Regions from separate parts of the Paenibacillus sp. FSL H8-0315 genome, predicted to be linked through region 2. Evidence: predicted binding sites of a transcription regulator. Region 2 holds the regulator's gene; each other region holds the start of a gene.
The links. The regulator Rex, encoded in region 2, represses fermentation and respiration genes when NADH is low (regulators of the CRP and FNR family bind a similar motif). The targets are predictions, from matches to a motif close to TTGTGAAATATTTCACAA.
Positions count from the first base shown of each region.

Region 1: the regulator Rex is predicted to act here: its motif matches at 6,487-6,504, upstream of scfA (six-cysteine ranthipeptide SCIFF).
Region 3: the regulator Rex is predicted to act here: its motif matches at 7,677-7,694, upstream of MHB56_RS15590 (phosphoketolase family protein).

Region 1 covers NZ_JBBOTA010000001.1:4,112,925-4,123,690, reverse strand. Annotated here, with positions in the region: gene MHB56_RS17950 (DNA cytosine methyltransferase) at 1-748, opposite strand, end outside; gene MHB56_RS17945 (NgoPII family restriction endonuclease) at 887-1,759, shown strand; gene MHB56_RS17940 (hypothetical protein) at 2,529-2,714, opposite strand; partial or broken gene MHB56_RS17935 (tRNA-dihydrouridine synthase) at 3,038-3,450, opposite strand; gene MHB56_RS17930 (hypothetical protein) at 3,781-4,203, opposite strand; gene scfB (thioether cross-link-forming SCIFF peptide maturase) at 4,795-6,189, opposite strand; gene scfA (six-cysteine ranthipeptide SCIFF) at 6,312-6,461, opposite strand; partial or broken gene MHB56_RS17915 (SF0329 family protein) at 6,852-7,226, opposite strand; gene MHB56_RS17910 (response regulator transcription factor) at 7,282-8,064, opposite strand; gene MHB56_RS17905 (histidine kinase) at 8,039-9,625, opposite strand; gene MHB56_RS17900 (flavocytochrome c) at 9,898-10,766, shown strand, end outside.
Region 2 covers NZ_JBBOTA010000001.1:1,108,284-1,119,049, reverse strand. Annotated here, with positions in the region: gene dinG (ATP-dependent DNA helicase DinG) at 1-2,512, shown strand, start outside; gene MHB56_RS04800 (redox-sensing transcriptional repressor Rex) at 2,649-3,302, shown strand; gene MHB56_RS04795 (amidohydrolase) at 3,289-4,590, shown strand; gene MHB56_RS04790 (cell wall elongation regulator TseB-like domain-containing protein) at 4,763-5,281, shown strand; gene MHB56_RS04785 (hypothetical protein) at 5,692-6,234, shown strand; gene MHB56_RS04780 (AAA family ATPase) at 6,227-7,729, shown strand; gene MHB56_RS04775 (3-hydroxyacyl-CoA dehydrogenase family protein) at 7,863-8,735, shown strand; gene MHB56_RS04770 (acetate/propionate family kinase) at 8,732-9,940, shown strand; gene asnS (asparagine--tRNA ligase) at 9,962-10,766, shown strand, end outside.
Region 3 covers NZ_JBBOTA010000001.1:3,554,278-3,565,043, forward strand. Annotated here, with positions in the region: gene MHB56_RS15550 (nitrous oxide-stimulated promoter family protein) at 1-158, shown strand, start outside; gene MHB56_RS15555 (glycosyltransferase) at 207-1,358, opposite strand; gene MHB56_RS15560 (saccharopine dehydrogenase) at 1,628-2,707, opposite strand; gene MHB56_RS15565 (ArsR/SmtB family transcription factor) at 2,802-3,122, opposite strand; gene MHB56_RS15570 (uracil-xanthine permease family protein) at 3,451-4,803, opposite strand; gene guaD (guanine deaminase) at 4,842-6,206, opposite strand; gene MHB56_RS15580 (hypothetical protein) at 6,518-6,706, shown strand; gene MHB56_RS15585 (GntR family transcriptional regulator) at 6,794-7,516, shown strand; gene MHB56_RS15590 (phosphoketolase family protein) at 7,811-10,192, shown strand; gene MHB56_RS15595 (ABC transporter ATP-binding protein) at 10,353-10,766, shown strand, end outside.

The DNA of each region.
Region 1 (10,766 bases), 3.0 Mb from region 2:
TTCCTACAATAAATACTCTTTCACGGAGTTGTGGAACACCATAATCACGAGAATTCACTAAATGAGCGGTAACGTGATAGCCTGCCGCTTTAAAGTCCTCTATCATTTGACTGAGAACTTGCCCCTTTGCCATTGTCATAAGACCTTTTACATTTTCAGCGACAAAAAACTGAGGTTTACTTTGTACTAAAGCACGGATGTAATGAACGTATAGAAAATTCCTTGAATCATCAAGTAATCGAGGACCAGAACTGCTAAACCCAGGACACGGGAATCCTCCGAGCATAAGGTTACATTTTGGAAACTCTGCTACTTTACGAATATCCTTTTGAACTTTAGTAACAGTAGTAGAAAAATTGGAAATATAGGTTAAATTCGCCGAAGCAAACATATCATTTGAATAAACAAAATTGCATTTTACTTTACTTCGCAATTTCAAATAGTCTTCTTTGTTTTCAAATGCCTTGTATGCTTCCTCTTCTCCAAATTGAACGACCATACTTGAGAGTTCTACCCCCAAGTCTAGACCACCTGCACCAGAAAACAAGGAGACTATATTTATTTTTTCTTCGGCATAATGAAGTTTCCTCATCATTTCTTTCTCTTCTAATCTGTCTTTTTCAGTAATATTTGTCTTAACAAATTCGTTTTCTTCACGAATTTTTTTGAATAGAATATCTTGTACTTCTTGCGGCTTGAAAGTAAGCGAAGACACAAAAGTTCTCTTTTCTCTTTCAGCAACTTCCACTAGTAATCACTCCTTTTGAATACATAGCATTTTATCATAATATTTTTGGTTTGGCCAGTCCTTGTATCTATGAGAATATATAAGCATCAACTATAACTAAGATTATGAAAATATTAGTGAAACAGAAGGAGAATTAGAATGACACAATCACCTACAACAAATGTTTTAGTAGCTTTAAAAAACATTCTCGACAGGAATTCAAGTGTTCTCACACCAATCTTTCGGTCAAATGGATCTGCAAATGCTGCTGGAGATAGCCTTGAATTTTTCGTAAAAGATATGTTCTGCACAGGCGCTAGTCAATATCAACACGAACATGAAAAAATGAGAAAGTACAATGAATATCTAAGTTGGACAGGCAATTCCTCTAACTTCCCTGATTTTATTATTAAAGGTGGTGTTGGTGTTGAGCCGAAAAAAATAAACGATCAAAGTTATTCTTCTTTACCGTTAAACAGTTCATACCCAAAAGATTACATCTATCCAGATAGCCAGAACTTACCTAGATTGATTAGAGAGGAAGGATGGGATAGAAAAGAGGTCATATACGTAGCTGGAAATTTAAACGTTCAAAATAACAAACTTCTCTCGCTTTGGTTTGCTTATGGAAATACAATGGTAGCCGACCGTTCTACTTATTTAAACATGATTAATGAGATTAGGGAGGCAGTAACAAGTACAAATGCTACATTAATGGTTTCTAAAGAATTAGCACGTGTCAAGGGGATTGATCCATTAAAACTTTCAAATCTAAGAGTTCGAGGAATGTATGAATTGGAACATCCTCATAAAGTATTTAGTAAATATCTTACACAAGATGGTATTCCTAAAGATGTATCAAAAATATATGTAGTCATGCTAATTAAGGACTACATTGCGCTGGAAGAACAACCCGACTTTTCAATACATTTCACTAGTGGAAGACTAAAAAAAACTGAAATATATATCCCAAATCCAAACAATCCAAGTGAAAATCTCGAAGCAATTTTATTCGAAGGTTGGACCGATTAATAAAAATAAACCGATTATTTTTCGTTTAATCTTCGATACTATAGATTAAAAGATGTGAACGAAATTATAATTCTAACTGTGTCATGAGATGAACATTTGCATTAGTCTATTTGAGATCTTGGAATACATACAACATGATATCTTTCTATTTCTTAGAATTAACTGATTCAGCCCACATACTGCAGCCATTTAGAGTTTGAACCTAACTGGTTGCTTTGTTATTTCCTCAAGACCCATTAACTATTCATATTTAGAAAAGTGTTATGTCATCTTAAACATTACATTTTTATACAATCAACATAATTATCTAACCTCCTCAATTACAACATCCTCGACCCCAGTCTTTAAGACAATTCATTAAGCTTACCACTATGAAAAGCAAAAAAGCATTACTAATTCGAGGGCACTCCTTGTCCAAGAATTAGCGATGCTTTCGCTTAAAAATATCATTTATCTAATATTATCACAGATTAACTCATAAGTAATAGTTTTATTAGTACTAGAGAAGATGTATTTGTAATATATTGATTGTTTTACGAAGAAAATAAAACAATTCATTCGTATTTAGTAAATGAAAAAGGTCAGTTAAATGAACCTATGCCCTAGTTAAAGAAATGGTGTAAGTATACATAGCCTTCACCTTCCATTAACATAAACGAATGAATGTTCTTGGGTATTCAATGAAGTAGTTTCTTTAACAACACCCCTCGCCGAAGTTCATAAACATACCACACAACTTGATGCTTCAACTCCATCTTCTCCGACATCCTTAGAATCTGCTTTTTCTCATTTTTTTATCCACCCATGCCAGAATATTCATTAAGATATCATTGCTCTCTAAGCTTTTCTTGATAAAAATAGTTAAGAACTTATTAGCCACGACGATAAAGTTCGATGCGAACTGTGTGGACAGTAGCTCTTTAGCATGCTCTTTACTTTTTTCGCTTTTGTCCATTAATTAGGGGCGATCCTCCGGCACTGCTCCCTTGGTCTCTTCTGATCTATTCGAACATGTCTACCTAATCCCCACGTTGCTTTTCTTAATAATAGCGCTAGCCGCCCCGTAGCACTCAGTAAGCTTAAAGCCTCCCAAACTCCGTTTGAGTAAACTTTTCACTTATCTTCTTGAAAACACCGTTAGCAGTTCACCATCTATCATCGAATCTACGCCTTCAACTGACTTTATGATTGCCATTCCACTAAATTCAGATTTGTCTACAAGTAGAGTTCCATCCATCCTCTTGTACGCAGATGAATGGACAGATTCAAAAAATCTTACTTCAAAATATGGATTAACCAGCTGCTGAAACCGAGCCGTGGTTTTGAAACTGACGGGCAGTCCTCCGGCTTTGCCGTCCTGGATGATCTCCGCTGCTAGTTCAGGAGGCAGATCAGACCGCTAGCCTTCCCGTTCTCTGCTATATTCGCTACAGGATAACCCATATTAATATCGATAGCTTCTAATCCTTTCTCGACCATACCTATGCTCATCTGACAGGAGTATTCCGGCTTATCTCCCCATATATCTACAATGGGCTGTCATCCTCTGATGTACGTTAAACGCCCGCGCACAGCATAGCTCCCCTCCGGGTGACAATAGCTCTCTGTATTCGCAATCTCTGTAAAAGACACATCCGATCTGCCCGCTTCACTTACGACATGGCGAAAACAACACCCGTCACATCCTCCATGGGCACCAGTATAAAAAAGGGCCGTGGTAAATCACTCCAAAAATTATTTTATCATTTCAAAAACCTCTCTATGAAATACCAGGACAAATTTTTATCTCTAAGTGGTAAAACCAGCCTGTCTACGTCCCTGCTTCTTCTTCACGTACAACATGTTATAGCGTGGTATATCTTAACCCCGAAAGAAGTATACTCACCCAATATATTCAAAAAGTAGAGTTTAAAAAGAACGCCGACCAAAGGTCAGCAACAGGTTTAATTATAAGCTGGTAGGCGGAACACAAAACTGCTGCTTAAAAATATTTTACATCAATGACTAACATTACATAACCTCTACTCCGTGACTCTTTTAAGTTCAAATTGTGTTGCCTCTAATATCAAGATAAGTCTGTCATTATTCACATCCAAAAAATTTACGGGTATAGCAAGTCCTGTGTAAGAGTCGGAGATACTTAATACTTTCACTTCATCATTCATGCTTAAACTCGGTATATCCATTTTATAAACTCTATAAAAAGAGTCATTATTATAATGTACTTCTGTAATGTCATGGAGTGGAGCTTCTAGCTCATATTGATAAACAGGATAGTGTTCAAACCCTTTTGATAAAAAGGTATCTTTATTGATTATAATTTCATCACCAATAACGTTTTGCCCTGTTAGATATTCTGAAGCATCATTATAAGAATTCGCAAATCCTAAAAGGTTTTCAACTTTCCAAATTCCATAGAAGAACTTCTCAGTTTCACTATCCAAATCCTTACTTCCTACAAAAGGTTTAGATGTATTACTTGGAATAAGATTATCTTCTTTTCCGGCATCTATTGATGGTTCAATCGTAGGGATATTCTTTGCAATTCCTCATCTTGGTTTTTTAATACCGATACATTACTACATCCAACCAAACAGGCAGAAAATATAGTCACGATAAGAAATATTTTGACCCTCATGATTCATCCTCCAAACACCTGTTCATTTTTATCTCGTTCTCAAATACTTCTGAAAATTGTATAACTTCCCGCTTTCCCCAAATCATTCCTCCCGAAGCTGTCGATTTCATTTATGAGCGAATCACAACGCGACCATTCCTTTTCAAACAGCTCATTATAAATATACTAAAACACGGCTAGCAAACCTCTCAACTGCTAAAACAACGATATACCAACCTATCGCACGGAATTCATTCCATAGATTCAGATTAAAAGACTATCAGTGATCTGCCCTTTGCAGAAACTGATCGTCTCTCTTGTCTTACAATCCTTCTTCTCCGTACAAAAAAAACCGAGAAAGAACACTTCATTTTGAAGTGTCTATTTCTCGGTTACCGTTATCCACCCGTTACGTTAACTAGCTAGATTGCTCTTCCATCGCTCTAATAGATTCATCAACCTTCACCATCATGGAACATTCGACTCTTTTGCGGAAGACGTCACAGCTGAAGTCATAGGTTCCGACCAAGGAACCTGTCGCGTGCAGCGCATTGGCAGGACAACCGCCGCTGCAGTAGAGTTTCGCCCAGCAGTCCTTGCATTCCGGCTTCGAGTAGCAGTTGCTCTCTTTAAATTGACATTGCAGCTCCGGTTGTGTGATGCCATCCCAGAGGTTTCCCATGCTGTATTCTTCATCCCCGACGAACTGGTGACAAGGAAAAAGCTCTCCCCAAGGGGTGACGGCAAGATATTCGGTTCCTGACCCACAGCCAGTGATTCTCTTCTGGATGCAAGGTCCTTCCGAGAGGTCTAGCATGTAGTGATAAAAGGTAAAACCCTTGCCTTGTTCACCGCGACCGATCATTTCCTTCGCGAGAATTTCGTACTGGTTGTATATCTCCGGCAGGTCCTCCTCGGTAAGTGCATAGGGCTCCTTTGGATCACAGATGACCGGTTCCATCGAAATTTTGTCAAAACCAAGGTCTGCGATATGAAATATATCGTTGGTGAAATCGACATTGTTACGAGTGTAAGTTCCTCGTACATAGTACTCTTGGTCTCCGCGCTTACGAACGAATTCCTGGAACTTCGGAAGAATATGATCATAGCTGCCTTTTCCGTTAACCGTTTGGCGAAGCCGGTCATGAACCTCTTTTCTTCCATCCAGGCTTAATACGACATTGTACATTTCCTGATTTAAAAACTCGGTGACCTCATCGTTCAGCAGCATCCCGTTCGTCGTGAAGGTGAAGCGGAACTTCTTTTTGTATTCTTGTTCTTTGCTTCTTGCATAAGCTACGATCTGTTTAACTACTTTCCAGGCCAAAAGCGGCTCACCACCGAAAAAGTCGATGTCCAGGTTGCGATGATGACCCGAATTTTCAAGCAGGTAATCGATAGCTTTTTGTCCAACCTCATAGCTCATGATCGCTCGATCTCCGTTGTACTTCCCTTGGCTGGCGAAGCAATAGTCGCATGATAGATTACAGGTATGCGCAACATTAAGACAGAGCGCCTTAACATAAGTTTTTCGTTTTTTTAAATCAAGCGAGAGGTTCTCATACTCATCTTTTGTAAAGAGCTGTCCATCATTTATAAGCTCCTCGATATCCACGATGGTTTCTCGAATGTCACTCTCAGAAATGCTGGAATCATGCTTATATTTCTCTAACATCATTGTCACGATTTGGTCGACAGAAGTTTTCTCATAAAGCGCTATAATTTCATATGCTAGGTCATCAACAACATGTACTGAGCCACTGTAAGTGTCGAGCACGATATTGTATCCATTTAGTTTATATTGATGAATCATACTTGCTAATCAAGCTCCTTTTGCACACTAGTAGAAACGGCTTTGCCATCCTTTAGAGGAAGCGTCCATTTCTTAAAAATAGCCGCCCATCAGCAGAGCAATGGGCGGTAAAATTCCGAATCCTATCTGTTCATTGCATTTTCACACTTCTGGTTTGCAACGCCGCAGGAAGTTTTACAAGCGGACTGGCAAGATGTCTGGCATGCGCCGCATCCGCCGTATTTTGCGGTATCCATCAGTTTGCGGGTGCTTAGGGTTACGATTCTTTTCACGATAAATAACTCCTTCTGTAATTTCTTGTGATCACTTTCACTTAATTTCCATGGAACATCGTAGCAACCTCACGTAAGTACGTCTATGATTCCCGTCACCTAGCAGAGTAGAGAGGGCTTAAACATAAGCATCAACGTTAATTTTCGTGCAGTCGTTCATGCTTGTGATCCTAGGATGCGGTAGCGGGAACCAGAGTCAGTGCAATACTAAAAAAGTGAAACAAAAAAGAGACGGCAATGATGCCATCTCTTTAACAACATTTTTTCTCATACTTGTCCGTAAAGTCCAATAAATATAAGGATCTCATAGCACTGTATCCTTCCTTACCAGTAGAGCGACACTCTCCACATGCGTGGGTGGACAATGTGAACAAACTTATATGAGGAGCCCTAAGACACTTCCAGACAGTTTATCTGCTCTTGACGCCTTAGTTCATAAAAATATTGCACAATTGGATGCTTTAACTTCATCTTCTCGCTCATGTTTAAAATACGCTTTTTTCCAACTCGTCTGTCCACTAAAGCTAGAATATTCAATAAGATATCGTCGCTTTCTAAGCTCTCCTCTATGGAAATAGATAAATGCTTAGTAGCTATAACAATAAAGTTCGATTTACTTAATGATGTCTGAGCTGACAAAAGCTCCTTTGCAAGTTCTGATATTTTTCTGCTTCTTGCAATGACTATTAGCCGATCCTCCGGGATGATCCCCTTACTATCTTTTCTAACCGCTTCAATTTCTTCATGGTTGATAGGAATTTGAAGATCTGAACCGAGCATAGCATCTATGGCGTGCTGCAGAGGGACGAGAATAGCCCTCCTATCCATAACCGAACGGATGCTTTTTGTACTCTAAGGGGCTTGAGCCGACTCTATTTTTAAACACACGACTAAAATAGTACTGGCTCTTATACCCTACCTTCACGGCCAGATCCCCGATTTTGATATTCGGCATTACGTCATCCAGAATCTCCTTCGCCTTCGATATCCGAAGCTCGGTGACATAGTCAAGGAATGAAGCACCGATTTCTTGCTTCATACGCTTGCTAAGATAGGTTTGGTTGATATGAAATAGCGCTGCTACTCGAGTAATAGACAGCTCCGGATCCTGATAATGACTGTCAATATACTCGGTCACTTTTTGGATAAGCACTGTTCCATCCCCTGTATACCCGGGAAGCTCCCGCTCCTTATCCACCCTGTCTTCATGTGAATGCAAAGGATATTTTACCTGAAGATGCTCATCGATCCGATGAAGCAGCTTGTTCAGATCACTCTTCGGTACAGGTTTCAATACATAATCGAATGCTTGCAGTTGCACGGCTTGACGCGCATATTCAAAGTTATCGTACCCGCTGATGATGACAACCAGAACCGACGGGCAGCGTTCGCGCAATATATTCATCAGATCGAGCCCATTCATATTCGGCATGTTGATGTCCACAAGACATACATGTGGTGGGGCTTCCTCCACCATATTCAATGCTTCGTTTGCACTTTTCGCTTCTCCTGCAACCTCAAAAAGATACGGACTCTCCTCAATGTATTGTCGCAAGCCTTTGCGAATGATCGTTTCATCATCGACGATGACAATCTTCCACATCTTCATTCCACTCCCCGTCCAAAGGTATTCGAATGACCATAACGGTAATGCCATCTTCGCTCTTCACTGCAAGGCCATATGGCACTCCGTAAGCTAGTCGAATGCGATGGTTTACACTGTATAGCCCAAAGCCTGTGGCAGAACGATCATATGTATCATCAAAAAGGGCTTGATTTATCTGCTCAAGCTTCTCTTCCGGAATCATAACCCCATTATTTTCAACCTTAATGACCAAATAATCGGCCTGTTTATATGCTGTAATCGAAATTTTGCACTTTTGATCCCCAAGTGGCTTAATCCCGTGATAAATCGCATTTTCCACCAAAGGCTGCAGTATGAAGCGAACGACTTGGCACTGAGCAAGCTTTTCATCATATCGAAGCTCGTAGTCCAGAATCTCCTCATATCGCACACCTTGAATATGAAGATAACTCTCGACATGGTACAACTCCTGATCAAGCAGAATGTAGGGACTGCCTGTGCCAAGCCCTAATCGGAAATACGCGCTAAGCGCTTCCACCATCTCCACCACATTGTCTGCTCCATGTTCCGTTGCCATCCACTGGATCGTATCCAATGTGTTGTATAAAAAGTGCGGCTTGATCTGCTCATGAATCAGTCTGAGTTCCATCTCCTTTCGGTCCTGCTCCACAGCGTATAATTGAACAAGCATGTCATTGAAGCTTCGTCCAAGATCGCCGATCTCATCCGAGCGCGTAACATCTGCTCGTATGGTTTGGTTGCCGTTCTGCACATTTTCCATTACCTGGCGAAGCGACTGAATTGGACGAATAATGGAAGAAGCAAGCAGCACCAGAAAGACGATAAACGCACTACCGATAAGAACGCCTACCAGCAATGCAGTCCGCTGGGTTTTGATCACCGCTAACGATAGACTTGAATTCGGTACTTTGAGTACTAACTTCCAGCCTTCCACATTTTGAATTGGAGCCTCAAATACACTCATGTTCTTCTTATCTGCTGTATCCTCCGCTCCATCTTCTTCACCCAGCTCTCTGCAATCGACGATAAGCTGGCCTGACTGGTCATATAGCATTACATCTTGAGCAATCTCCCTCATCTTCTTGACGGAGACGGCTGCGGCAATATAAGCTACCTCATCATTCACCGATGGATTCACGCGATAAAGAATGACGACGATTTCGGCTGCATTCGCTTTGGATACGATCGGATTGCTTACCACATAATTGGAATCTGAATTCAGCAGTTTTCGATAGTAGGGTCGGTTTAGTATCGAAAAAGGCTTGTCCCTTGCTGACCAGGAATTTCCGTGAATATCCACCACGCGTATGGATTCGTACTCTACTTTCTTCTTCGCCTCGAACTTATCGAACTCTTGCAGCAATTCATCTCGTGTCCACTGATGGTCCGAAGCTAGAGAAGCAAGCATGTCTATCTCTCCAATGCGCTGATTAAACCAATAATCAATCTGGTCGCTGCGTGCAGTAACCACTTGCTGCGTTAAGTTCTTATTCAAAGGGACAACCGTATGGTTCATCTCCAAATATATTGTTACAAGCAATGCAACGAACAGCAGCAAGAAGCAGCCTCCTGCGATTAACGTAATTTTTAAGTGAATTGATTTCATTGTAATCATAGCCCTTCACAATATCCGTTTCTTACATGCCCGAAAAAGACAAAAAAACACTAATCTGTGCAAATACATAATGCTGTACTAAATCTATAATAGGTCTTGTGCATATTTTCACATGAAATAACATTCATGTCTAGGCTAGAGATAAAGGATTTGCCTAGCAAATCTTCCTCTCCCTAGTGTATGTAACCAATCCACAACAGAATGAAGGAGATATTATGCGAACTCACACGAAAAAGCTGTTATCTATTCTACTAGTCCTCAGTCTTATGTTCACGCTTGCTGCTTGCGGCAGTAAAGATGCAGAGCCCGCTGCAGATGCAAACGGAGTTCAAGTCTTTGAAGGAGTTGGGCAAGGTAAACATGGCGATATTAAAGTACAAGTCTCCTTATTAGATAACAAGATCACTGACATTAAAGTGACAGAGCATAAGGAAAATGAAGTACTTGCAGAACCTGTTTATACGCAGCTCAAGCAAGAGGTCATGGCAACTAACAGCGCAAAAGTTGATGCCATTAGCGGATCTACAGTTACAAGCAAAGGATATCTCGAAGCCATTCAAGATGCAATTACGAAGTCTGGACTTACCCTTGTCGCTGGCGCTGCAGTCAGTGGAAGCAAAGACAAAGAAGAAGTCGAGCAAACCTATGATGTTGTCGTCATCGGTGCCGGGGGTGCTGGCTTTAGTGCGGCTATCGAAGCGAAGAGCGCTGGAGCTAATGTAGTTCTGCTCGAGAAAATGCCAGCTGTTGGCGGCAACACATTGATCTCCGGTGGTGAGATGAATGCGCCGGACAACTGGGTTGAACGTGCTCTTGGCATCACTGATGACACGGCTGACTTGTTCTATAATGATACGATGAAAGGCGGAGACAACCTCGGGGATCCAAAGATGGTTCGTATTCTTGCCGACAATGCTCTAGCATCTGCCGAATGGCTGCGCGATGATATCAAGGTAGAGTTCTTACCTGATCATCTGTTCCAATTTGGAGGCCATTCCAGAAAACGTGCGTTGATTCCTGTAGGTCATACAGGTGTTGAATTGATTACTAAGTTAAAAGCCAAAACAGACGCTGATCAAATCAC
Region 2 (10,766 bases):
TTTTCTCAAATTTTGCTTTCCTTCGCTCACATCTTATCAGCTAGGCTCTGTCAGTGCTCATTTTGGAGTGACGCATGATCGTCCGCATCAGGCAGATAGTGATGCACTTGCGACTGCTTTAGTGCTGTTGAAATGTCTTGAGGAGCTCTACGAGCTGCCGCTGCTTACGATCCAGAGACTCTGTGAGCTGTTTACCGAAGAGGATAGTGATCTGGGCTGGTACTTTGATGGTCTGCTGCGAGAGCGGGAAGCGGAGACGCTACAGCCCGAAGGTGATCTGACTTTCTATCGTCAATTAGCGCTTGCAGTAGGAGACTGGACGGAGTTAGCGCCACCTAGAGATGAGCATGCTGAGAATCCGCTAGCGAATTTATCTTTTACTGATTATATGGACGAAGTAACCAAACGACTTAAAGACACATTACCGCAGTATGAAAGCCGGGAAGCTCAGGATATTATGATCAATGAGGTGATGACGGCACTTGCCGAAGACAAACACCTACTGATCGAAGCGGGCACAGGAACCGGTAAATCGCTCGGTTATTTGTTGCCTGCCATTTATCAAAGCGTTCGCACCAATGAAAAAGTCATGGTCAGCACTCATACTATTAATCTGCAGGACCAATTGCGCGAGCGGGATATCCCTTTGTTAACGCAGGTAGTTCCTTTTCCGTTTAAAGCTGCTATTTTTAAGGGAAGAGGACATTATTTGTGTCTGCGTAAGTTTGAGCATAAAATTAATAAAAAGGACTTTATAAGCCCAAGGGAAGATGCGCTTACTGCCGCTCAGATGATCGTATGGCTCACTCAAAGTGAATCAGGGGATGATGAAGAGCTGAATTTAAGCGGCCGGGGTGGTGATTTCTGGGAGACGGTGGCAAGCGATACCGACTCCTGTCTGGGCCGTTCCTGTCCGTGGTTCCGCAAATGTTATTATCATAGGGCTAAGCATGAAGCTGGGATTGCTGACGTGGTCATTACAAACCACTCTAAGCTATTCGCAGATGTTAAGGCTGGGCACCAGCTGCTTCCGGCTTACGAGCATCTTGTCATTGATGAAGCACATCATTTAGAAGATGTGGCTGGTAAACATCTTGGCATGCATATGAAGCATTTCACTGTGGCACACACGTTATCGCGACTGTATAAAGATAGCCGAAACGGACAGCTTCCTGCTCTGCGCCAGATATTACAGTCGTCAGGCAGTGAAGAGGCTTCAGAATGGAGCGGAGTCATCGATCGGATTTACCCGGATCTGCTTACCGTCAAAGAAACCTGGGATGCACTCAGCGACAAGCTGTTCAGCCTTTTGCCGGAACGCAGTGATGCAGGGGCGGGGGAAGCGGGACAACTGGTTATGCGGTTGCTTCCCGCCCGTAAGCCGAAGGATTGGGATGAATTAGTTGCGCTAGAGAACACTATGAATCTGACGTTAAGCGACATCATCCGTAAGGGTGATAAAATGCTTAACGAGATGCGTGACCAGGAAAGCCAATCCTCAGCAGACAGTCTTGTTACTGATATTAGCGGTTTATTTAAGGATTTGGCTTCCATCCGTGAGCAAGTAAGATTCTTTATGGGGCTGAATGACGATAATGTAGTATATTGGCTGGAGGCAAATGGAAATTACCGCAGCAAATCACTACAGCTGTATGCCGTCCCTGTGGATGTTAGCAGCCAGCTTAAAGAGTTGTTCTTCGATAAGAAAAAAAGCATCGTGCTTACCTCGGCGACGCTGTCTGTAGATAAATCTTTTCAATTTATGATTGATAATCTCGGACTTAACGAAGCTGCGGAAGAGGGACGTCTAATGACCTCACTCCTTCCATCTCCCTTTAAGTATCGTGAGCAGGCACTGTTAGTTATACCGCGTGATTTTCCTAGTGTGAAGGGCAGTGTGGGCGATGCTCGATTTGTCGATACACTCGTACAGTCATTATCGGAAGCTGCTAAAACAACACGTGGGCGGATGCTGGTTCTGTTTACTTCTTATAAAATGCTGCGTCAGGTATATGATCCGCTTAAAGAGGCTTTGGCCTCACAAGAGATTACGGTGCTTGGTCAAGGCGTGGAAGGTGGCAGCCGGAGTAAGCTGATCCGCCGCTTTCAGGACAGTGCAGCATCCGTTCTGCTGGGGACGAGCAGCTTCTGGGAAGGTGTAGATATTCCAGGTGAAGCACTGACTTGCCTGGCCATCGTGAGACTTCCGTTTCAACCGCCGAATCACCCGTTGGCGGAAGCGAAGTCGGAGTTATTGCAGGCCCAGAAGAAGAATCCGTTCATGAAATTATCTGTTCCTCAAGCGGTTATTCGTTTTAAGCAGGGATTCGGAAGACTGGTTCGCACGGCGCAGGATCGCGGAATAGTTATTGTTTATGATACAAGGGTTATTGAATCTCATTACGGAAAGTATTTCCTTTATTCATTGCCTGGTCCCAAAATGGAGCATATGCTTACTGATCAAATGGTCCCTCGCATAGCGGAATGGCTAGAGGATGGCGGCGCTTCTTAAAACGCTCGTCTTCAGTTTAGCTTTAGCTCCTCCTTATCCTTAAGGGCGGTCTGTTACAGTACCGCCCTTAGTAAGGAGAGGTAGACGTTTGAATATGGATTTACACAAGAACATTATTATTTTTAGGAGGAAAAATATGAAATCGGATAAAATATCAGAAGCCGTTGTTCGCAGACTACCTGTGTACTTGCGTTTTTTGAATGATCTCCAGAATCGCGAAATATTAACAGTTTCCTCTCAGGAACTTGGACAAAAGCTTGATCTTAATCCCGCACAGATTCGTAAGGATTTAGCATATTTTGGTGACTTCGGCAGAAAAGGTATCGGCTACGATGTAACGTATCTTATTGAGAAAATCCGTCATATCCTAAAGCTGGATCAACAGCTTAATGTAGCTTTAGTTGGAGCAGGTAATCTCGGACATGCCTTGTCTAATTACAATGCATATCTTAAAGATACTATGAAAATCACGGCTATATTTGATTCGTACGCTCCTAAGGTTGGACGTAAGATCAACTCCCTTACTGTGCAACCGATGGATGAACTAGGCAGCACGATTCGTGAGCAAGGTATTCGCATTGCCATTATTACCGTACCTGATTCAGAAGCTCAAAATGTAGCAGATATTCTCATTTCTTCTGGGATTGAAGCGATTTTGAACTTTGCCCCTGTGATTCTGAAGACACCACCGAATATCCGGGTGCATGCAGCTGATTTTACAACTGATCTGCAAAGTCTTGCTTATTACTTGCGGGATGGAAAGGAAGAAAGCGAACATGAACAACAATAAAACGATAATTAAGGGCGGGTATTTTCTGACTCCGGGAACGGATGAGCCGGTTCTGAGTGGATATATGACTATTGAAGATGATTTAATCACTTACATAGGAAAAGAAGAGCCTCAGATGGAAGCTGGAGTGCAAGTGGTTGATGGCAGCCGTCTGCTGTTCATGCCTGGACTTGTAAACACACATGGTCATGCGGCGATGTCTTTGCTGCGTGGATATGGAGATGATTTAGCGCTACAAGTGTGGCTTCAGGAGAAGATGTGGCCGATGGAGGAAAAGTTCACCGGTGATGATGTATACTGGGGAACCTCCTTATCTGTATTGGAAATGCTGAAGGGTGGAACTACGACCTTCCTCGATATGTATGATCATATGGACCGAGTAGCCGAGGTAGCTGAGTTATCAGGTATCCGTTCCGTATTGATGCGTGGTGTGATCGGGTTATGTCCAGAGGATGTACAGAATCACAAGCTTGCGGAAGCGATTTCTTTTGCCCGTAACTGGCATGGAAAGGCTGACGGTAGAATTACTACTATGATCTCGCCACATGCCCCTTATACTTGCCCTCCGGACTTCCTGGTTAAGTTCGTGCAGGCAGCGCATGATCTGGATTTACCGATGCATACGCATATGTCCGAAACGAAACGTGAAGTGGAACAAAATGTGGCGGATTACGGGTTGCGTCCTGTAGCTCACTTAGAGAAGCTTGGAATGTTCACACGTCCCTCGATAGTTGCACATGGTGTTCATTTAAATGATGAAGAGATTGAGATCTTGGCTCGCCATAATGTGGGTGTATCTCATAATCCGGGCAGTAATTTGAAGCTGGCTAGCGGAGTGGCTCGGGTTACTGATCTTCTAAAAGCTGGTGTGAAGGTGTCTCTTGGCACGGATGGCGCGGCAAGCAACAATAACTTGGATATGTTTGAAGAGATGCGGCTTGCAGCTCTCATTCATAAGGGTGTCAGCGGTGATCCAACGGCTGTTCCAGCTCCAGAGGCTCTGCGTATGGCTACAGAATATGGCGCACAGTCCATCTTTTTAAATAATGTAGGCAGACTTGCTGTAGGGATGAAAGCTGATTTCATTGCTATTGATATCGATCAGCCGCATTTGCTGCCACACACAGATCTGTTGTCTCATGCAGTTTACTCTGCTAGCGCTAAGGATGTTGAGCATGTGTGGGTGAATGGTAAACAGGTCATCAAGCATGGACAATGCTTAACCCTGGATGAGGAAGCTATCCGGCGTAAAGCGCAAGAAGCCTTCGAAGGTTTATTGAAGCGTTAAGTCTGGAGAATAACGAATAAATAATAGGCTGCGACTTTTTGCTTTTAGCAAAAGTTGCGGCCTTTTGTGCATTTTTAAGACTGGGAAAGCTAGAAAATTATGAAATTTTGGATAAACACGCGGGTGTGTTATATAATCAAAAAAGATATATTACTAGAAAGGGAGCTGTACCTTGAAGAAAAGGAAAAAATGGATCCTCCTGGGGTCAGTTCTGATTCTGCTCCTGGGGTTTGGACTTATCCAGTTCTATGCCTATATTATGAAAGATCAATGGAACGAGCGTGATATCGCTAAGGATGTTGCCAAAACCAGAGCGGGTCTAACAGAGGTAACTAAAGCACAAAAATCGGTTTGGGATGAAAATGCAGTGTACTGGGTTTTAACAGGAAAAAATGAAGCCGGGACTGCTCTTATGGTCTGGGTCCGCTTTACGGTAGATGGAAAATTTGCTGAAGGCGACGACGCAGTGTTTGCTGAGGAACTAAGTAAAGGAACCTCGGAAGCCCAAATACGCGGCATTATCAAAGCTGATCTTCCGGACATAACGATTGAACGCTTGCTGCCGGGAGTATATAACGGAGAGTATGCTTGGCAGCTTTTTTATAAACAGAGCGGTCGGTATTATTATCAATTTTATCGGTTTTCGGATGGGTCCCGAATGGGTGAAGGTTACAGTTTACCTAAAAGTTAAGCCGAACATAAGGAAATTAAGGGTGGCATAGTAAACAAGCGAACTTATTATAAGTTCGCTTGTTTACATTTATTTGATGTACAAAAGTGATATACTAAGTGATATACTGAATGGGTGGTTATCACCGAATATTCTCTTAAATTCACATACAAAAATAGGCCGATTGATTAAAAATCAAGGTCGGTTTTGTCGAAAGTGAGGAATATATTTGGTATTGATGGAAATTTTTAAAAAATTAAATTTTAAATATATTCACATTTATTTTGAAATTAGTATATACACCTGTGATATACTACTACTTGTAATTAGAACAGCAATAAGAGACTTCAGTCTCTCTGATGAGCTCTCAAATAGCTATAGATTATTATAATGAGCTTTATATTTTGTCATCTTTGAGAGGAGGACGTTTCTTGAAATTACGTCTTGTACCTGTGCTGATAACGTCTCTACTGTCGGCTACTCTATTGTTTGGTGGCTTCTTTTTGTATCGTCAGTTTGCAATGCAGGAACCACTTCAGAAGATTGTATCTCAATATGAGGGCGTCAATAATTCTCATATCAGTATTAACCGCAATGAGGTCACTTTGAAACTTGATCTCCAGCCAGGCACGAAATTACGTGAACTGGTTCAGTACGTCTCCAAAGAAGGAAAATCGATGATTGATGGACGTACACTGAAACTTGATGTAGAACAGAACTCCAGTGAACTGCTGGATGAATACTGGGATAAAGCGATGTTCTCTGTAGCTGAAGCCATGGAGAGCCGTAAATATACACTTATACCCACAGAACTTGATGGACTCAAAGCGCAATATCCGCAATATAAAAATGTGATAGCCTCAACAGAAATTGACGACAATAATGTCTATGTAAGCTTGAGTAATGGAAAAGAAAGCAAATTTATTATTTTGCCGCGTAAACCTGCGACATTGGGGGTATGGAATAATGCCTAAATACCTTAAAGAAATTCTAATTGGATTTGTTCCTGTCTTGTTTATTTTTATGGCTTTTCTAGGCATTAATATATTCCCGATTGTAATTGCTGCTGGGATGCTCACGGCTTTACTTATCATTGCTCATTTAAGAGGCGGACTTGCGGTAAATGCAGGTGCCGGGAAGAAACGCAAGAAGGATGGACCTTCAAAGCTCACTTTTGAAGAAATTGGCGGGCAAGACAATGCAAAGCAGGAGCTTCGTGAAGCGTTGGATTTTTTGATCCGGCATGAGGAAATCAGCAAATTCGGGATTCGGCCTTTGAAAGGGATTCTGCTTACAGGCCCTCCAGGAACAGGTAAGACCCTTATGGCTAGAGCAGCAGCACATTATACGAACTCTGTATTTGTGGCAGCATCAGGCAGTGAGTTTGTAGAAATGTACGTAGGTGTCGGTGCCGGCCGTATCCGCGATTTGTTTAAGGATGCCCGTACCCGCGCCCTTAAGGAAAACAAGCAAAGCGCTATTATTTTCATAGATGAAATTGACGTAATTGGCGGTAAGCGTGAGGGCGGACAGCAGCGAGAATATGATCAGACCTTGAATCAGCTGTTGACTGAGATGGACGGGATCTATAACAACGAAACACCACGCATTCTACTGGTAGCAGCCACTAACCGTAAAGAAATGCTTGATTCAGCATTGCTGCGTCCTGGCCGGTTTGACCGTCATATTCAAGTGGACATGCCTGATAAAAAAGGCCGCAGATCGATTCTCGAATTGCATGCCAAAAATAAGCCGCTTCATGCCAATGTGAACCTCGACAAAATTTCCGAAGAAGCCTATGGTTTTTCCGGTGCTCAGCTCGAAAGTGTTATGAATGAGGCAGCAATTTATATGATGCGTGAGGAATTGACAGAGGTTGAGCAGCGGCATCTGTCGATGGCGATTGACAAGGTTATGATGGGGGAAAAAACGGACAGAGAAACTAACCACGAAGAGAAAAAACGTGTGGCGATCCACGAATTGGGACATGCCATTATGGCAGAACTGCTTCGTCCGGGAAGTGTCAGTCAGGTTACGCTGACTCCGCGGGGGCAAGCCCTTGGTTATGTACGTCACAATCCTCAGCAAGAGCAGTATCTGTACACCAAAGATTATCTCGAAGATCAGATTATGATCGCACTTGGTGGAGCGGCTGCAGAAGAGATGTATTATGGCGGACGAAGCACAGGTTCACGTGGCGATTTTGATCAGGCCCTGAATATTGTCGAAACCATGATGAAATCCGGATTGACTTCGTTGGGTATTGCCAAGCTGGAAATGGTTACCACTGAAGAGCTTATGAAGGAAAACAGTAAAATATTGGACGAGTTGATGGTACGTACTCACGACCACCTTGAAAAGCAACGAAATGTATTTGATTACTCCCTTGACATTTTAATGAAGGAAGAAGTGCTCTCTGGAGAGCAATTTCGATGTCAATTTCGTGACAGCGTGCGTTTACCAGCATAAATATTTATGCTGGTTATTTTTTTTTACTTTTCAGGCATGCTAAGATATCATTATATGTCGGGCTTTATAAATTTTTGCGACAGACAAGGTACAATACAAAAGTATAGATACCTGAAAGGATGGAGACTTTTTTATGAATTTCAAGAAAATTGGTGTCATCGGCGGTGGCACAATGGGACAAGGGATTGCCGAAATGCTGGCAGCCAAGGGCCTGGATGTATTGCTGGTGGAGAAAACCCCTGAGAAACTGGACTACTCCTACGAAATGATCGAGACAAGTCTAGATAAGCAACTGGAGAAATGGGCGATCACTCAAGCTGAGAAGAAGCTGATTCTTAGCCGCATTCAAAAAGTGACACATTTCGCAGAGCTGAGCTCTTGTGACATGGTTATCGAAACAATCGTTGAGGATTTGGAAGAAAAGAAAAAAATATTGAATCAACTGGATCAAGTATGTCCAAACCACATTATTCTTGCCAGCAATACGTCAACACTTAGCTTGACTGAACTTGCAAGTTCTACAATGTATCCGGAACGCGTGATCGGAATGCATTTCATATACCCTGTAGCTAAAGTGGATCTTGTTGAAATTGTACGCGGTCTGAAAACTTCAGATGCTACTTTTGAAGATACAAAATCCTTTGTTGATGAAATTGTTGAGAAAAAAGGTGTAATGATTTATGAATCCCCAGGATTTGTAACATCACGCCTCATTTGCTTGTTTATCAACGAAGCTATGCATGTACTGCAAGAGGGCGTTGCCTCCGCACAGGATATTGACGATGCTATGCGTATTGGTTATCAATTCCAATATGGACCGCTTGAAATGGCTGACAGATTTGGTCTGGATTCGGTTCTTGCTGCACTCGAAAATATGTTCCGTGAATATGGTGAGCTGAAATATCGTCCTTCCACGATCCTTAAGAAGATGGTGCGTGCAGGACAATTAGGTATGAAATCAGGCGAAGGCTTCTTCCAGTACGACAAGGATGGTGACCGTATATGAATATTCTAGTAATTAACTCCGGTAGTTCTTCTTTAAAATATCAATTGTACAATATGGCTGATGAATCCGTTTTGGCTAAAGGTTTGGTGGAACGTATCGGGATGGATTCCTCCATTCTGAACCATAAACCTACTGGTAAAGCTGAAGTAACAGAAGTAAGTGAAATTTTGGAGCATAACACAGCGATTCGTAAAGTTCTAGCTTGCCTAACGGATAAAGAGCATGGCGTTATTGAATCCATTAAAGAAATCAATGCTGTGGGTCACCGTGTAGTACATGGTGGTGAATTCTTCAAAGCTTCCGCACTTGTGGACGCTGATGCCAAGACTAAAATTCGTCAGTTGTTTGACCTTGCACCCCTGCATAACCCAGCAGCAATGATGGGGATTACGGCTTCTGAAGTAAATATGCCGGGTGTACCGCAGGTTGTTGTATTCGATACTGCATTCCATCAAACAATGCCTGAAAAAGCTTATATGTACGCGATTCCTAGAGTACTGTACAATAAATATAAAGTTCGTCGTTATGGCGCACACGGTACATCACACGACTTCGTAAGCAAAGCTGCTGCGGAGTACTTGGAGCGTCCGTTGGAAGATCTGAAGATCATTACTTGTCATATCGGTAACGGAGGTAGTGTAACTGCAGTTCAAGATGGAGTGTCTGTGGATACTTCCATGGGTATGACTCCTCTGGAAGGTTTGATGATGGGTACTCGCAGTGGTGATCTTGATCCAGCAATTGTACCTTACGTGATGAACAAGGAAGAATTGTCCGTAGGCGAAGTTAACTCCATGTTGAACAAACATAGTGGACTTCTAGCAATTTCGGGCGTAAGCAGTGATATGCGTGATATTATTGAGGGTATGGAAAAAGGTGAGCCTAATTCCACGCTAGCTTTTGAAATGTATGAGTACCGCTTGCGCAAGTATATCGGTTCTTATGCGGCTGCTATGAACGGTGTAGATGCTATCGTATTCACTGCTGGTGTTGGTGAAAATGCTTCATTGCTACGTGAGAAACTGCTAAATAACCTTACGTTCCTGGGTATTGAGTTGGATGTTGAAGCTAATAAAGTTCGCTCCGGCGACCCGCGTCGTATCTCTACGGTAGATTCCAAAGTGCAGGTGCTTGTAGTTCCGACTAACGAAGAGCTTGTCATCGCACGTGATACAAACCGTATTGTGCAAGGAATTAACGGCTAAATTAGAGGAGAGATTGAAGGCATGGCTAACAAGAGTGTAATCAAGAACGTGAATGAACATGTTGGAGAAAGTGTTGTTATCGGTTGTTGGGTAAACAACAAGCGCTCCAGTGGTAAAATTCAGTTCCTGCAGCTTCGCGATGGTACAGGTTATATTCAGGGAGTTGTAGTGAAATCAGAAGTGCCTGAAGAGGTATGGGATGCAGCTAAGAGCCTCACACAGGAAAGCTCATTGTATGTGACCGGTATTATTCGTGAGGAGCCTCGCAGTCAATCCGGTTTTGAAATGACTGTTACCGGAATTGAAGTTCTGCACCTTACAGAGAATTATCCAATTACTCCGAAAGAGCATGGTGTTGATTTCTTGATGGATCACCGTCACCTCTGGCTCCGTGCCTCGAAGCAGCGGGCTGTTCTGGTTATTCGTGCGGAGATTATCCGGGCAATCCAACAGTTCTTCAACGAGAGCGGATTTACAAAGGTGGATCCTCCGATTCTGACGCCAACGTCAGCAGAGGGAACTACTAACTTGTTCCACACGAAATACTTCGATGAGGATGCTTACCTGACCCAAAGCGGACAGTTGTACATGGAAGCTGCAGCTATGGCACTGGGCCGTGTATATTCCTTTGGACCAACCTTCCGTGCGGAGAAATCAAAAACTCGTCGCCACTTGATCGAGTTCTGGATGATCGAGCCGGAAATGGCCTTCACAGATCATGAGGAAAGCTTGAAGGTTCAGGAAGAGTTTATTAGCTTCGTAGTGCAATCCGTATTGAAGAATTGCCGTGCGGAGTTGGAAGCGGTAGGCCGCGATATTTCCAAGC
Region 3 (10,766 bases), 2.4 Mb from region 2:
AGAAAACAGCTTGTGCCAAATGTCCTGTTCATTGTTACAAACCGGATTATCGCCAAAAAATTAAAGGGGTTATGCGTTTTTCTGGTCCGTGGATGCTGCTCTATCATCCCATTGAGTCGATTAGGCATATTCCGCTACCCAATAAATTGAGAAAATAAGTGAAAACCGGACATCATTTGATGCCCGGTTTAATGTATTTTTAGATATCATTCTCCCAGCTTTTCAGCCTTCACCAAAATCTCTCGCAAAACACTGGCAACCCGGCTTTTTCTTCTCTTTACTTTTACACTTATCCGTCTTAACGACTCTTGGTATACGGCGGTATCAATGGGTTCATAGAGCTGTTTGGCGGCAATCCGTAACGTCCTTCTCATTAATATTGCTGATGAACGTGTTGACTTCGTTCGGTATCCTCTGCGCAAGACCCGTATAGTATGTTTGTATTTCTCCAGGTCTTCGTTTGGAGGAACAAGGGCGAACAGATTTAGGGAAGAGTCATTGAACCCGTAGCTTTTGAACATGATTTTTAGATTCTCAATATTTATGAGATTTCCTCTGAAGTGGGTTGGATGTTCTTGGTGAACGCCGACAACTTCTTTGATGCTGTGAAAAGGGATTTTTAATCGATGCAGTCGATACCCAAGATCCCAATCTTCGAGTCCATAGAGGATAAACTGTTCATTAAAACCTCCAGCCCGAGTTAAATGGCTGCGTCTTATGGACACACAACGTGTGACGAGTAACATCCAAGGGGCTACATCTGTGCTGGCAAATTGCTTTTTAGTATTTGGAGGAACTCTTGAGGCAAAGGTGACTTTTGATAACGTCTCCGTCTGCTGAAGGATATCATTGGGTGTGATTATTGGGGTGATTTCAGTCGCTGATTCGAAGTCAGGATTCCATAAGTTAGAAGGCGAAAGTGTATTGCGGCAATGTTCTTTTTCTTCAGGAGAAAAGTCTGGGTAGTAGTGGGTATAAGCGTCATCCCATGAGTGTGGAATACCTGAAATTATCGACTTAGGATATTTACGGTGATACTGGTTTACGATCCTAATGAATTCAGGGAATACCAGAAAATCAGCATCGCAGAAGATGACGTATTTCCCTTTTGCCTGACTCAGCCCCAGATTTCTTACGGCAGAACGGCCGCGTTGTTCCTGCTGAGCGACATAAATAAGCGGATAAGAAGTTTGAAAGCTTTCGACCATTTCCTTAGTACCATCTGTAGAACCGTCATCTGCGACGATCACCTCGAACCGATCCTTCGGATAGGTCTGTGTCTCGAATGAAGTGAGTGTAAGTAGCAGCTGCTGAAGTCGGTTATAGGTTGGAATTATGATGCTGTAACGGATAGCCAGAATGATCACCCCCACCATTTAATAAAAGCCCTTGAATAGGATAAATAATAACAATATATTCAGGGACTTTAGCCTGGTCTAGTCAAACGCCTTTAAGGGTGGAAATAGGCAGGGGACAGGGTTTAGCACGAATCAAAGATTTTATATTTTTGTGAACTTACCTAGCTCCGTCTCATCTCTATTGTAAAGAACCCGCTATATTAGCGGGTTCTTTACTGTCTGTGCGCTTAATTGTAGTAGACAGAATGCTCGGTATATGTGAAGTGCTATTAGTGAGATATAAGAACCCCATATTGTTTAAAAAAGTTGGTGATTTCAGAGATGTCCATCCGTTCATCAGGTAGATCTTCTGGATAATAAATGCCTGGGACCAATGGTTCTTCCTTTGATATCCGCAATAGCTTTTCTGCTTGGACAGCAGCTCCCAAAGCGGTAAGATGAGTCTGACCAAGCGGGTCAGAAATCGCTATTGTCCGTTTAACCCAGTGCCCATTATGATCCAGACCCTTTAGATGAATAAGGATATGATGTGCACTGCCAGTACCAGGATTGTAGAGCAGTCTTCGTCTAAGCGAACGGAATCGGTCTCCGCTGATCATCTTCCATATTCCGCTGTTAACTAGTCCGACAAGGATGGAGGTGGAGGCTTTGCTGTCGAAGGAGATGCGGAAGCTGGCGGAGTCGATATGCCCAGCTGTTGGCAAGGTGACATGATCTGGGGTGTCAAGCCGATAGCATTTTGCTGTATATCCATCTGGAAATTGGACTTTGATGGGGTCAGTCATTGGAAATACAAGACGTTTTCCCCCCCGTTCTGTAATATGGAATGGAATGGTCATACGATCCATGTACGCCGCGGAGTCGGGTCCTGCTTTGTCACGTAGAGAGTACAACGCGTGAATATCAACGGCGACGTTTTGAAGTGTGGCCGAGTGCAGCATGGCGAACAGCGAAGCAGTTCCCGCCATCCATCCCGAAGAAAGCACGATAGGAGCATAGAGGTCTGCTTTTTCTAACTTTGTGATTGATTGTTGGAATATCTCTGTCCAGCGAGTAAGATCGATCAGTGGGATTTTTCTTCTAACTGCAGACATAAGTAGCCGATCCTGCAGATCGTTGACGGAATTGATGATTAGCGATACATTATCGCCTGCATAAAGCAGTGGATCATCCGCATTATTATCAACTACGACTGTTTGTACCCGTGTGGACTCAAAAGGTGCTGCTTTTTGCGGTGACCTTCCTCCCAATATAATCTCGAGATCGGGATGTCGATCGTGTAATATTTGAGCAATTTGTCTGCCGACGGCACCGTATCCTCCTACAATAAGTACCTTTTTCCTATGCATATCTGCAACCTCCGTTTAAATGTTTATATGTTTAAGTTATTTAACATATCGCTTAAAAAAATAGGAATGACAAGTGCTAGTCAGGTTAATGGCATTAGCACTGGCATTCCTCTTCAACGAAATGGACAAGTTGTTTCATAAGCGCTATCGCTTCGTCAAACTCAAGTCTGTAGAACATTTCCGTGCCCTTCTTCTGAACCTTAAGCAGCCCTGCTTGCCGTAATATTTTCAGATGATGAGAGACTGTAGGCCGGGACATGGGGATATGCTCTGCAATTTGGCTCACATTCATACTCTCTTTGTCGATCAGCAATGCAATGATTTGCTGACGTATAGGATCTCCCAAGCCTTGGAAATAGGGGCTTAAATTCTCAAAAATGTGAATCGCCTTCTGATTACTATTAGATTCGTTCATAACTCCCTCCGTTATAATGTTTAATTGTTTAAACGTATCATAATATATTTCAGGGAATAATTCAATGCGTTGATAATCTCCGTTATTTTGGAGGAATCCTAGTTTATTAAATATAATCAAGGGACATATGGATATTTGTATTAAAATTGTGAGGTCATATGGTAAGGCGGTTTTATGGATGAACTCAAGTAAAAAATAATCATGTCCTTAAACAAAAGACACCTCGATGGGTGTCTTTTGTTTAAGGAATTCCAGAAGGTAGCATACAAAGCTCGGCTTATTCGCGGGGATAAAAAAGGATCAATAAGAGGCTGCTCCTTTTTATGTTCTATTTTCCACTAGGTAATAATTTATTCAATAAGATCGCTGCCAATGATGCAGCTAGGATAGGTGAGCCTAATAAATACTGTACGAATGTAGGCAAAGAGTTCAAGTAGTCACCAGGAATGAGTACCAAAGCCAAGGTGATGATCATTGGTAAGGCAATAATGTACATTTCTTTTTCGCCGATGGTTACATTCTTCATTACTTGCACACCATTAATTGCGATGATGCCGCAGATGATGGCGAAGACGCCGCCGATTACAGCGGATGGAATGGAAGAGATCAAAGCGGCGAGTTTACCGGAACAACCAAAGAGGACAAACCATCCTCCTACAGCGAGAAAAACCCGGCGGCTGGCAACACCTGTAATGGAGATGATCCCTGCATTAGTTGAATAACCTGTAACAGGAGTCGAACCGAGCACAGACGCAATAAGACAGCCAATTCCTTCTCCAATTACGCCGCGGTTAATATTTTTGTCTGTCAAAGGTTTATTGATTACATTGCTGACCGCAAACCAGGTGCCTGTTGTTTCAGCCAGCAGCACGATATAAATAATAACCATGGTGATAATAGCTGAAAAATTGAAGGAAAAGCCGAAATCAACAAAAGCGATTCGCGGCATGCTAAACCACTTGGCACTACTTATCGCTGAGAAATCTAAAACGCCCATAATATTAGCCGAAATACATCCAACTACTAACGCCATCATTACGGAAAGAATTCGGAAGACAGATCCTTTATTACGGAACAAAGTACCGAGAACCACAAAAATAAGCAGTGTAGCACCTGAAATAAGGGCTAATAATACATTTTGATTAATTGAAGCCCCGGAGGCTCCGTAGATATTATCTCTGATCGCAACAGGCAATAAAGATAGACCTACAATGAAAATGATTGTGCCACCTACGATAGGCGGGATAAAGTTTTTAACGATTTTATTAAAAATCCCCGCATAACCCAAAATAATAACCAGGATGGCCCCGATTAAGCTGGCACCTAACACGGAGCTCCAACCGAGCTCTCCGCCACCACTAGCTGCATAAATACTGACGATCGCACCCAGCGGAACATAAGAAGGACCTTGAGCGATAGGCAGCTTCATACAGAAATAGGTTTGCACAATCGTTGCAAGTCCTGCGGCAATAAAGGTGGATTGGATTAACGCGCTGGACTGATTGGGCTGTAAGCCGATTAACATCGCAATAAGGAATGGCACTACATAGACATCCATAGCCAATACATGTTGAAAGCCGAGAATGACGGATTTACTAAATGAAACTTTTTCATCGGGTAGGACAGTTAGTAGCTGTGATTCCAAATGTGCTTGCTCTTGTACGTTTGCTTGTGTTTTCACTCCAATGCCCACCTTAAGTTTTCTAGTTTAATTAATCTTTAACGCGAATGAACTTTTTCACCCTGTACCCAGACTTCACGGATATTTTCAGGTCTAGCCAGATACATTATCTTTTGAAAAATATCTTGCAAATCTTCATTCTCATCAAAGACGGGCAATTTCGCCGAGGGTACTTTCGTATCGATTATTTGAACATCCCATGCATAACCTTCTAGTAACCGGCCGATAGGTAAGCTTAAGCTTTCTCCGCCGCCAGCGGTAGCAAGATAAAAGGATTCATGGATCGTAATTCGTGATCCGGGTACTCCGCGGTTTTGTGCAGAAAGTGAGGGATTCACACCATCCTCCAGCATTCTTGAAGACATTACGGCTTGTCTAATGTTGTCGAAGAGACTAGGTGAAAAACCTCCGGAAATATCAGAGCCTAAACCAATTTCAACGCCTTTGGCATGGAAGTCAGCGATCGGAATGACACTATTGGCAAAATACGCGTTGGATATCGGACAATGAGCAATAGCTGTTCCTGTCTCTGCAAACAAATTCACATCATCTTCATCTAAAAAATTACAATGAGCCATGACAGATTTATCACTGAGCAGACCAAAATCATGCAGGGCAAAAGCATCGTTCTTTTGGAATCGTTCTTGCACATAACCGTGCGCCCAATCACTTTCACTGCAGTGCGATTGCACATACGTATCATATTTAGCGGCTAGTTCTCCCAAGCCTTGTAAAGCCTCATTAGTGCAGCTTGGAATGAACCTTGGTGTCACTACTGGATAAACGCCTTGTTTAGTAGATTTAGCGAGTTCTTGTACAGCTAGTATAAATTCTTCCGTATCCACTAGTGCGGTGTGGGTGTCGGAGTCACGATAATTCTCAGGATTTCCCTGTGGATCGTCCATAACCACTTTTCCAACGAGTCCACGTTGCCCTTTTTCCGCACATATTTTAGCCAATAATAGACTGGCCTCTTTATGCACCGTTGCAAAATAAAGTGCTGTAGTTGTTCCGTTTGCGAGCAAAGTGCCAACCACGTCATCGTAGACTTTTTTTGCAAAAGTCAGATCTGAGAATTTAGACTCCAGTGGGAAGGTATAAGTATTTAGCCAATCATAGAGCGGGATATCTAATGCAGTTCCAGATTGAGCCCATTGTGGCGCGTGGACATGCAGATCGATAAAGCCGGGCAAAAAATACTGGCCTTCAGCTAATACATGAAAATTGTCCTGACCTTGATAAGCATCAAGCAAGGGTTGATAGTCGGGGTGCTCCGGTGCAACGATCATTTCTATCATCCCATCCGAATTGATACAGAAGAGATGATCCTTTAAAATTTGAATTTCTTTTGGGGATAGGCTAGAAAATGAAGTGCCTAGGAATATTTGCATATAATTTCTCATGATTTCCGCCTTAATGTTCGTCTTTTGGTGTGCATTCGTTATTATAATCCGTGAAAAAGGATAAGTCCAGACCAAAAGTCGAATAAAGGCGTAATTGACGGATAGGAGGAGCTGAGGAATTGAAAGCGAATATGACACATAGACGTCACGTTCGCTAGGCTAGAATACAGAAAAAGATAGAGGAAAGTAAAAAATGCTGATCGGCTTCGATTTCTTTACGGTTATAGGAAATGAATGCGGTTACTATCTTGTGATATAATAGATGAAATCGATCAATAGTTTGAGAAAATTGGATTAGGAGTGTTGCCTGGATGAGAAGATACAACATTTGGCGCCCGTTGATGTTAATTATTGTTGCTGTACTTACAAAAAGCTTGGTCACTAACCTATGTATTTTGTTTGGTATGCAGGCTGAATCAGCAAGTAGTATGGGGACGCTGGGCATGGTCATTGCCGGTTTAGTGATGTACAATCGCATGACAAATCGCCGACGTAAATAAGCTGGCCGGATAGATTATAAACGTCTGGTTATTATGTTATAGTAAAGATTGAAATAAAACTTGTATCGACCTGAAAAGGAGTACTTCATGACACAGTTTGTCTACAAACAAATTATTGATGACTTAAAAATGAAAATTTTTGCTGGGCAGTTTCCCGATATGAAATTACCGGATGAACGAACGCTTAGTGAAACTTATCAAGTGAGTCGTAGTTCTATTAAAAGTGCTCTGACTAAAATGGCAAATGCCGGCATTATTTTTAAAAAGCGTGGCTCAGGGACATTTATAAATCCTTTATACATAAAAAATGAATCTATTTTTAACTACGAAGGCTCTAATTTAGGTGTCACCGACAATTTTCAAATGAATGGGAAGAAGCCAAAGATTAAAGTTTTGAAATTCGAGGTCATTCCACCAACGGAAGATCTGCAACGGGATCTGTTTTTAGGCCCACATGATTTTGTATACAAAATCGTTCGCTTGCGTCTTTTTGATGATGAACCCTTTATGATTGAAACAGGTTATATCCCAATCAAAATTGTACAGAATTTAAATCAGACCATTATTGAAGGATCTATCTTTAATTATTTGGAGGATTCACGAAATCTGGCGGTAACCAAATCCTTTTTATCGATATCCGCAGAACCCTCTGAGGCTACGGATCAAGAGCTGCTGCATTTGCAGGCGAATGAGCCAGTAAGCATTATGGAAGGGATTTTCTTTTTAGATAATGGCACGCCATTTGAATTCTCCCATATGCGCTTCCACTATAAATACTTAAAATTTAATACCTTTGTGTCCGTTCATTAAAAGTAAGACTGGGGAATTTTTCTCGGTCTTATTTTTTTTATTTTGCGCAAAATAGATGAAGGGCAAGTAGTAAATATCCCCCGCAAACTCCAGCCCATATTTTTACATATATATTAATATTGACTTATTTTTACTGACAATTGACACCGTTTTTCATACTATGTTCATATTTTCACAAAATTGGACCGTATCATTTGTTGAAAAGGTTGAATTAATTTTTCGCGGCGGTATGATGTACTTGTGGAAGAAATTACGGCAATGTAGACACAGAAAAAATTTTGGGGAGTGGAAGAAATGGTATTATCCATGGATGTTGATTACTCATCAAAAACTTATTTAGAGAAGCTTGATGCATACTGGCGCGCAACTAACTACATCTCTGTAGGTCAACTGTATTTGAAAGATAATCCGTTGTTAAGAGAACCGCTGAAAGAAGCAGACGTAAAGATTAAGCCCATTGGACACTGGGGAACTATTCCTGGCCAGAACTTTATTTATGCCCATTTGAATCGGGTCATTACTAAATATGATTTGAATATGTTCTATATCGAGGGTCCCGGTCATGGCGGTCAGGTCATGGTTTCGAACTCCTATCTCGATGGTAGCTATACTGAAATTTATCCGGAAATCACACAAGATATCCCAGGCCTGAAGAAATTGTTCAAACAATTCTCTTTCCCAGGTGGAGTTGCTTCCCATGCTGCCCCTGAAACACCTGGATCGATCCACGAAGGTGGCGAATTAGGTTATTCTCTATCCCATGGTGTAGGTGCAATTCTGGATAATCCAGATTTGATCTCCGCTGTTGTTATTGGTGATGGAGAGGCTGAAACTGGCCCATTAGCGGCTTCATGGTTCTCCAACCGGTTCATCAATCCAGTTACTGATGGTGCAGTTCTGCCGATCTTGCACTTAAATGGTTTCAAAATCAGTAACCCAACGATTCTGTCTCGTCAATCCAAAGAAGAAATTACTGCATACTTTAAAGGTATGGGTTGGGAACCGTTCTTCGTTGAAGGCGAAAATCCTGATCTAATGCATCCGGAAATGGCTAAGGTGCTTGATACCATCGTTGAAAGAATTGAAGCGATTCAAAAGAATGCACGTGACAACAATGACCTGACGCGTCCGGTTTGGCCAATGTTGGTCTTCCGTTCTCCTAAGGGCTGGACGGGTCCAAAGCAATGGGATGGTGTTCCGAATGAGAACTCGTTCCGTGCCCATCAGGTGCCGATTCCAGTGGATCAAAAAAATATGAAGCATGCTCCGGCGTTATTGGAGTGGATGAACAGCTATAGACCAGAAGAATTATTTGATGACAAAGGTCGTCTGAACGCTGAACTTGCTGAGATTCTGCCAACTGGCGACAGACGTATGGGAATGAACCCAGTTACTAATGCTGGCAACCAAATTAAAGATCTAAACTTACCGAATTTCCGTAAGTTCGCACTTGATAATTCCAAACCAGGTGAAGTAATAGCACAAGATATGGCCGTTCTGGGTAAATACATGAAAGATGTTATCTCTCTGAACGAAGAGAACCGCAATTTCAGAATTTTCGGACCGGATGAAACAATGTCCAATCGACTGGGACCTGTCTTTGAAGTAACGAAACGTCAATGGTTGGATCAAGTGATTGAACCGAATGACGAATTCCTAGCTTCTTATGGCCGTGTTATCGATTCCCAATTGTCTGAACATCAGGCAGAAGGTTTGCTTGAAGGTTACGTATTGACAGGTCGCCATGGTTTCTTTGCAAGCTATGAAGCTTTCTTGCGTGTCGTGGATTCGATGATTACTCAGCATTTCAAATGGCTGCGTAAAGCAACAGATCAAAGCTGGCGTGCTGATATTCCATCATTGAATGTGGTAGCAACTTCAACTGTATTCCAGCAAGACCACAATGGTTACACTCACCAAGATCCAGGTTTGCTAGGTCACTTGGCTGATAAAAAACCAGAATTTATCCGTGAGTATTTGCCGGCTGATGCCAACTCCTTGCTGGCTGTCTTTGACACCGTCTTAAATGACCGTCAAAAAATTAACTTGATTGTTTCTTCCAAACATCCTCGTCCACAATGGTTCAGTGCGGATGAAGCACAAGAGCTGGTGGATAAAGGACTGAAGATTATTGACTGGGCAAGCACCGATCAAGGTGGAGAGCCTGATGTTGTCTTTGCTTCTGCAGGTACAGAACCAACTATCGAAAGCTTGGCTGCCATCTCTATCCTGCATGAAAAACTGCCGAACCTTAAAATTAGATATATCAACGTGGTAGACTTGTTGAAACTGAGAAGTCAAAAATTAGATCCGCGTGGCTTATCTGACGAAGAGTTTGATCAATTTTTCACAAAAGATAAACCAGTTATCTTTGCTTTCCATGGATATGAAGGTCTGATTAAAGACTTGTTCTTTGATCGCCATAACCATAACCTGCACGTACACGGATACCGCGAGAATGGCGATATCACAACACCATTCGATATGCGCGTATTGAATCAAATGGACCGCTTTGACTTGGCGAAGGAAGCTGTTCTGAGCTTGCCTAATGCTAACGACTATAAAGCGATCGCAGATGAAATGGATGCTATCGTTAAGAAACATCACCAATTCATTCGTGAAGAGGGTATTGATTTGCCAGAAGTAGAGAACTGGGTATGGAAAGCTTTGAAATAAGCGTATAGCCAGTACCATAGGAAGTAATACAAAAAGACACCTTTAGAGGTGTCTTTTTATTTGTTTAAATAACCATACAAAACAATTATAATCATTTTTTCATCTTTACCACTGTAAATATATGTGAGTAAATAGGTGGGTAAAGAAAGGGGAGAAATGTATGACATCTATTGATAAACTTCCCAAGTCTATAGAAATACAGCTTACAGAACAACCTTTATTTCACTCTGTATCTGATTTAATGAAAGATGGGCAATTCGGTGAGCAGTGGCTTGTATTGACTGAGAAGGAGATTTCCGTTTGGGGAACGGACGGGAAACTGGTCTCAAAGCTTCTAGTCTCGAATATTACTGATGCCCGGGTAGTAGGCGGGGTAGGCGGCGGATCGTTGCTTGTGGATACCCAAGAGGGGCCTATTATACTTATACGTTATACAGCATCACTTACCTCTATATTTGGTTTTGCTTCTAAATTAATTGGCGCTGTAGCTAAAGGCGAGGAACGGCCAACCGCTTCTGAAAAAGAGTTTCCAAGAAATTGTCCAAAATGCCGCAATCCGCTGCCGGAAGATTCA